Linked DNA regions of Prosthecomicrobium sp. N25. The protein of the gene in region 1 interacts with the protein of each later gene in a pairwise test. Links are inferred from orthologs where the notes say so. Each region holds a gene or a part of one and is shown on either strand. Other genes may lie near its edges. The genes, in order: WBG79_RS13735 and WBG79_RS23065.

The links.
Region 2: the proteins of WBG79_RS13735 (region 1) and WBG79_RS23065 interact in binary tests that used the Escherichia coli proteins (3 or more experiments, as listed by UniProt). The link is inferred for Prosthecomicrobium sp. N25 from one-to-one orthologs.

The regions. Positions count from the first base shown.
Region 1 is NZ_JBBCAT010000001.1:3,020,652-3,023,735, reverse strand. The notes cover bases 1-2,873. They hold WBG79_RS13735 (NAD(P)H-hydrate dehydratase), read left to right. Parts: upstream 1-593; coding sequence 594-2,153; downstream 2,154-2,873. Other genes in these bases: WBG79_RS13730 (group III truncated hemoglobin), read right to left, coding at 2,157-2,624; WBG79_RS13740 (P-II family nitrogen regulator), read right to left, coding at 1-87. UniProt on the Escherichia coli protein: Bifunctional enzyme that catalyzes the epimerization of the S- and R-forms of NAD(P)HX and the dehydration of the S-form of NAD(P)HX at the expense of ADP, which is converted to AMP.
Region 2 is NZ_JBBCAT010000004.1:189,332-192,727, reverse strand. What follows is about bases 256-3,242. They hold WBG79_RS23065 (TrmH family RNA methyltransferase), read left to right. Parts: upstream 256-1,337; coding sequence 1,338-2,147; downstream 2,148-3,242. Other genes in these bases: WBG79_RS23060 (DUF1203 domain-containing protein), read right to left, coding at 2,171-2,695; WBG79_RS23070 (heparinase II/III domain-containing protein), read right to left, coding at 256-1,028. Also shown: more of WBG79_RS23070, read right to left, coding at 1-255; WBG79_RS23050 (UvrD-helicase domain-containing protein), read right to left, coding at 3,254-3,396. UniProt on the Escherichia coli protein: Specifically methylates the ribose of guanosine 2251 in 23S rRNA.

The DNA.
Region 1 (3,084 bases):
GGTGATGCCCTGGAGTCCGACCTCCTGGAGCGCCTCCTTCACCTCGTCCAGCTTGAAGGGCTTGATGATAGCCTCGATCTTCTTCATCGCCTCCGACACTCCGAAGATGTGAGAGGGACCGGCTCGTCACCGGTCCGCGACCGTCATTAGCACGCCGCGTGCCATTGGGAACCGATATTCCGACACGCCCAGAAATCGCGCAGGACGGGTCCTTCCGGCATTCTGGTGTCCTGTCGGCACGGACGCAATAGCCGTTAAACTAGGCATATGCACAAGATCTGTGCACACGATTTGCCCAGTTCGGTGACCAACGGCTGAGCATCGGGCTCTCGACGCGCGGGCGCCTCGCCGGGGTGGGCCACGACGGGCCGAGAGGCTCCCGTGCCCTGGCGCGCCGGTCGTCGTGCCTGCGCACAACTACGCCCGCGACGCTCGGTCGCGCCCGCCCGCGGGAACATCCGGCGCCTCGCCGCGGCGCGGACGGCGGCGAACCACCGAATCGGACCCGAGAGACGCGGAGGCGCCCGCCGCGCGGACCTTGCGGAGGCCGGGCGCAGCCGCCACTCTTCCGCCGGATCCAACCGGACGCCGCCATGATCGAGCTCCTCACCCCCGCCGAAATGGGCCGTGCCGACCGGCTGGCGATCGACGCCGGGACCGCCGGCATCACGCTTATGGAGCGGGCCGGACGGGCGGTGGCGGACGCGGTCTCGGTCCGTCATCCCCTCGGCACCCGCGTGCTGGTGCTCTGCGGGCCGGGCAACAACGGCGGGGACGGCTTCGTCGCCGCCCGGGTCCTGAAGGAGCGCGGCTACCTGGTGACGCTGGCGCTGCTGGGGGACCGCGCCCGGCTCGCCGGCGACGCGGCGCTGGCGGCCGCGACCTGGCGCGACCCGGTGGAGCCGCTCGACGGGGGCAGCGCGCCGCGGCTGCTCGGCCGGGCGGGCGCCGTGGTGGATGCGCTCTTTGGGGCCGGGCTCGCGCGGCCGCTCGACGGGGAGGCGGCGGCGGTGGTCGACGCGGTGAACCGGTCGCGCCGGCCGGTCCTGGCGGTCGACCTGCCGTCCGGCATCGACGGGGCGACGGGCGCGGTCCTGGGCACCGCGATCCGGGCCGAGGGGTCGGTCACCTTCTTCCGGCTGAAGCCGGGCCACCTGCTCCTGCCCGGGCGGGTGCATGCGGGCACGGTCACGCTCGCCGACATCGGCATCCCGGCCTGGACGCTCCGCGAGATCGGCCCGCGGCTCTTCCGCAACCGTCCGCCCCTGTGGCGCGACCGGCTGGCCGCACCGGGCCTCGCCGACCACAAATACGCGCGCGGGCATGCGGTGGTGGTCAGCGGGCCGGCGCTCAGGACCGGGGCGGCGCGGCTGGCGGCGGGCGCCGCGCTGGCGGCGGGGGCCGGCCTCGTCACGCTGGCGGCCGATCCGGCGGCGGCGCGGGTCGCGGCGACCCACCTGACCGCCGTCATGATCGCCGAGATCGCGGGCGCCGACGGGCTTCGCGGACTCCTCGCGGACCGCCGGCTGAACGCGGTTGTGATCGGGCCGGCCGCCGGGGTCGGGGAGGCGACGCGCAGCCTCGTCGGGGCCGTGCTCGGGGGCGCGCGGGGCGCGGTGCTCGACGCCGACGCGCTGACGAGCTTCGCGGAGGATCCCGAGGCCCTTTTCGGCCTGATCCGGTCCGGCGGCGGCCCGGTGATCCTGACCCCGCACGAGGGCGAGTTCGCCCGCCTCTTCCCCGACCTCGCCGGGGGCCCGAAGACGGAGCGGGCGCGGGCGGCGGCGCGGCGCTCGGGCGCGGTGGTCGTCCTGAAGGGGGCCGACACCGTCGTGGCCGCACCCGACGGCCGGGCGGCCATCAACGACAACGCGCCGCCCGACCTCGCCACGGCGGGCTCGGGGGACGTGCTCGCCGGAATTGCGGGCGGGCTCCTGGCGCGCGGGCTGCCCGGCTTCGAGGCGGCCGCGGCGGCGGTTTGGCTGCACGGGGAGTGCGGGCGGCGGGCCGGCCCGGGGCTCACCGCTGAGCACCTCGCGCCCGAGCTGCGCCCGGCGTTGGCCGATCTCTACCGGGAAGCGCGGGAGGCGGCGCTGCCGCCCGGGTCGCTGATGGCGGCGGACGACGAGCCCGACTACGGCGGCAGCGACTGAGGCCTATCCGGCCCGGAGCCGCTCCAGCCCGACCGTGTCGCGGCCTTCCGCGAAGGCGACGGCGAGGCGCAGGCTGTGGGCGATCCGCTCGGCGTATTCGACCAGGATCTCGGCCGTCTCGGCGCTGGCGAGGTCCTCCGCGGTGGCGCGGAAGAGCGCGAGCCAGCGGGCGAAGAGGGCGTCGTCGATGCCGGGCAGGCCGACGTGCTTCGGCACGGGGCGGCCGTCGTAGCCGCCGGCCCCCAGCGCGACCGAACCCCAGAAGGCGCGCATGCGGGCGAGATGGGCCGGCCAGGCCCCAGGAGGTATGGCGGCGTCGAAGACGGGCCCCAGCCGCTCGTCCCCGCGCACGCGTTCATAGAAGCCGTCGACCAGGCGGGCGAGAAGCGCCTCGTCCAGATCGGGCGGCAGGCGGCGCTCGACGAGGCGTACGGGCGTTCCGGCGGGGCGGGGCGGGGGTGTGGCGGGCAAGGTCGCGGTCCTTCTTCGTCTTCTTGATATAGAGCCATCGGCGCGGCCAGCCTCTCCGTTGAGACACGGATGGCGATGCGGTAGCCCTGTTGCGAGGCGCGCGAGGAGAGGCGGCGGATGCTGATCGGGATCGACTGGGGCGGCACGAAGATCGAGGCGATCGGGCTCGACGAGGCCGGGGCGGAGCTGTTCCGCCGCCGCATCCCGACGCCGCGCGAGGACTACGATGGCTCGATCGTGGCCGTGCGCGACCTCGTCCTCGCGGTGGAGCAGGCGGCGGGGCGGCGCGGCAGCATCGGGATCGGCATGCCGGGCAGCGAGAACCCGCGCACGGGCCTCATCCGCAACGCCAATTCCTGGTGGCTCAACGGCCGTCCGCTGCGCCGCGACCTGGAGGCCGCGCTCGGCCGGCCCGTGAGGTTGCAGAACGACGCCAATTGCTTCGCGGTGTCGGAGGCGG
Region 2 (3,396 bases), on another replicon or contig:
TCGAAGCGCTCCCCGAGCATGGCGGCCTTGCCCGCCCAGGGGAAGATGTGCCGGAGCCCGGCGAGCCGCCGGAGGTCGTCCACCGTGGCCCAGTTGTAGTTGAAGGAGGCCTCGACGAGGCCGCCGTCGGCGTAGACGCTTTCGGTCGCCAGCTGGTCGATCGCGGCGCCGATGCGCGGGACGAGCGGCAGGACGTCCGGGTGGTCGATGAAGGTGTAGCCGACCAGGCCGAGCCCCGCTAGGGCGCTGGCACGCTGGTTCAGGACCCGGCCCGGCACCTCGTAGTATTTCAGAAGCAACGGTGCGACGGTGGTGGCGAAGCCGCCGACCGCCTCGAATGTGAGCCCGGCATCGACGAGGTCGCGGTCGGCCGCCGTGAGCGCGGCGGTGACCGGGGCGACGGCGCCGTCGTCCCAGGGGCGCGGGCTCCGTCCAAGCGTCTTGGCGAGGCCGCCGAAGCCCGACGCGAAGGCGTTGACGCTCCACCCGTACATCAGCAGAGCCTCGGCATTGCCCGACGCGAGGTCGCGCGCGCAGCCTCGAACGCCGTTCAGAATCGATCGCGGCTGGCCGGCCAGCGCGGCTCGCTCGTTGACGGCCATGTCCCGCACGACGGCGAGATAGCGCGCGGCATATTTGGCGGCGCCGGTCTTGGCGAACCGCGCGGCCAGCGGATTGACGGGCGCGAGCCCGAGATAGCAGGAGCCCCGGGTTTCCGCGTAGTTCACGCGCTGGCCGGGAAGCCGCGCGAATCCCCAGGCGTCGTCGAACCGGTAGTCCGGCGGAACGGCGGCCGCCAGATACTGCGCCTCGGTGCTGTCGCCGACGAGATAGTCGGTCCAGGCGTCGAACTTGCCGTTGCCCCAGTTCGGGCCGAGGACGGGCCGCAGGTCCAGGCTGCGGGCGCGCGCGATCGCCGCGTCGCGCACGCGCACCGGATCCCGGTCCACCACGAACTGGGCTTCGGCGGCCGAATGCGCCAGCGTCACCCCGGCCAACACCGCCGCGGCGAGACCCGAAGTCAACACGTTCCGTTTACCTGTCGTCGAACGCCGATTCATCATCGTAACTTCAAACGTCGATGTCATCGACGACCATATAACGTTACGTAAGCTCGTCGGCAACATGGAGATCGGAGCTTGATGACCAAATGATTTAAGAAAAACAGACAAGAAAATCTTTCAAATTGAGCAGGACGCCTCTCGCTCGGGCGACCGCGCCTCTTGAGGATGCGCTCCCGCATGGGGCGGCTCGACAACCGGACGGCCCTGGGGCCTAGTGTTCCGGCGAATCCGTGCGGGGCCGACACCGGCACGACCAAGGCGGAGACCCGGCCGATGTCCGATACACGTCCAGAGCGCAGCGCCCGGCCCGGCCGGCGCCCGAGCCGCCCGCCCGTGCACCAGAAGAGGCCGTCTCGCGCGGGCACGGGCGCGCCGGAAGGCCGCGTCTTCCTCTATGGGCTCCACACCGTGGAACTCGCGCTCGCCAATCCGAAGCGCGTCGTCCACGCCGTCTACGTGACGCGCAACGCCGAGGCGCGCCTGAGGGAGCGCGGCGTCGTGTTCCCCGTGGAGCCCCAGCAGGTCGAGCCGCGCTGGATCGACGCGCGCGTCGGAACCGACGCGGTCCACCAGGGGGTCCTGATCGAGACGGAGACCCTCGCCTCCGACCGGCTTTCCGAGCTCGGCCGGGCGCGGTTGGTGCTCGCACTCGACCAGGTCACGGACCCGCACAACGTGGGCGCCGTGATGCGCTCCGCCGTCGCCCTCGGCGCCGATGCGCTGATGACCACGACCCGCCACAGCCCGGACGAGACCGGCGTCCTCGCCAAGGCGGCGTCCGGCGCCGTCGATCTCCTGACCCACATCGAGGTGGTCAACCTCGCCAAGGCCCTCCACCAGCTCCGCTCCGAGGGCTTCACGGTGATCGGCCTCGACAGCGAGGGTGCGGAGCCCCTGGAAGCCGTCGCGCCCGGGGCCCGGACCGTGCTGGTGCTCGGCTCCGAGGGGAAGGGCCTCCGGCCGGTGACCCGCGAGGCCTGCGACACCCTGGCGCGGCTCGACCTGCCCGGCCCCATTAAGAGCCTCAACGTCTCCAACGCCGCCGTGCTGGCGCTCTACCTCGTCGGACGCCGGCGCGGCTGACCGCGCCCGGCCGTCGCGTCCGGTCACCCGCGCGGCCCGTCGGGATGCGCCGCCGGGTCCCGCTCGACCACCGCCGCGAAGCAGCCGCGGCGGGCGAAGTGCACGTGCAGGACATCGACCGCCTCGCGGCCGAGCCAGGCCGGCGCGAGCGCCGCGAGCTCCGTCCCCTCCACGACCTCGGCGTCGACGATCAGGCCCGCGCGGTCGTAGGCCCGGACCGACAGGAGCCGCCGCGCGATCGCCGCCGGCACCGTCCCGCGCGCCAGCGCCGCCCCGAGCTCGAGCCCTCGCCGCCGCACGTAGATGGGCCCCCGCGCCCCGTAGGGGCTGCGGGTCGGCTGGTGCGTATAGTTGAGGAGCACGAGCTCCTCGCCGACCTCCGCGTCGGCGAGCGTGATCCGGCACGGAAACGAATCCGGCGCATCCGCGACGACCCGCAGGGCTCCAGCCGCGGCGAGTTCCCCGTCGCTCATCGCGAACACCGGGGCGAAGCCGTCGGGGGCGAGCCCGCGGATGCGGAACGGGACGGCTTCGGCAGTCGACGACATGGCTTCTCTCCTCGCTCGCGGCGACCCCGGCGGTCACCGTTCCCGAGAAGCATCGAGCCTCCAGCCCCCCGCCCGCCACCCGATTACCGACAGCCCCCGCCGAGGGGTGCACACCCGGCCGCCTTTGTGCTAATCCGACGCCCCGAGCCGGCATAGCTCAGCGGTAGAGCAGCGGTTTTGTAATCGGAGGGCCGGCGCGCTAGAAGACGAGTCGGATCATGCGCTTAAGGCGCGTCGGTCCGGATCGAGTACCGAACGGGCACCGGACGCGGTGCCCCAGTGGGCCGGGTTAGCACAGCGGTAGTGCAGCGGTTTTGTAAACCGAAGGTCGGGGGTTCGATCCCCTCACCCGGCACCAAAAACAGCCCGTTTAACCAGCGGCTCACGAACTTATTCTTTGCCGCTCTCACTACGATCGCTCTTCAGAGAAGGCGCTTAAGCCGAGCGTGCGCGGGCAAAACACACGCGAATAACAGCAAGAAGACGAATAGGAGCCGAACGTATGACTCTGATGTCCAGAGTGGATATGAAGTCAAAATTCTGATTTGTACCGATTAGTTAATCATGTGATACTACTTCGACATGATTGTGAACATCTTCGGCTGGGAAAAGATTAAGGTCAACAATCGCCTTATGAGCAGCTGTTGGATCGTCGGCGAAGAAGGCCACAGCAAGATCTTGACCAGCTCGTGAACAGCAGA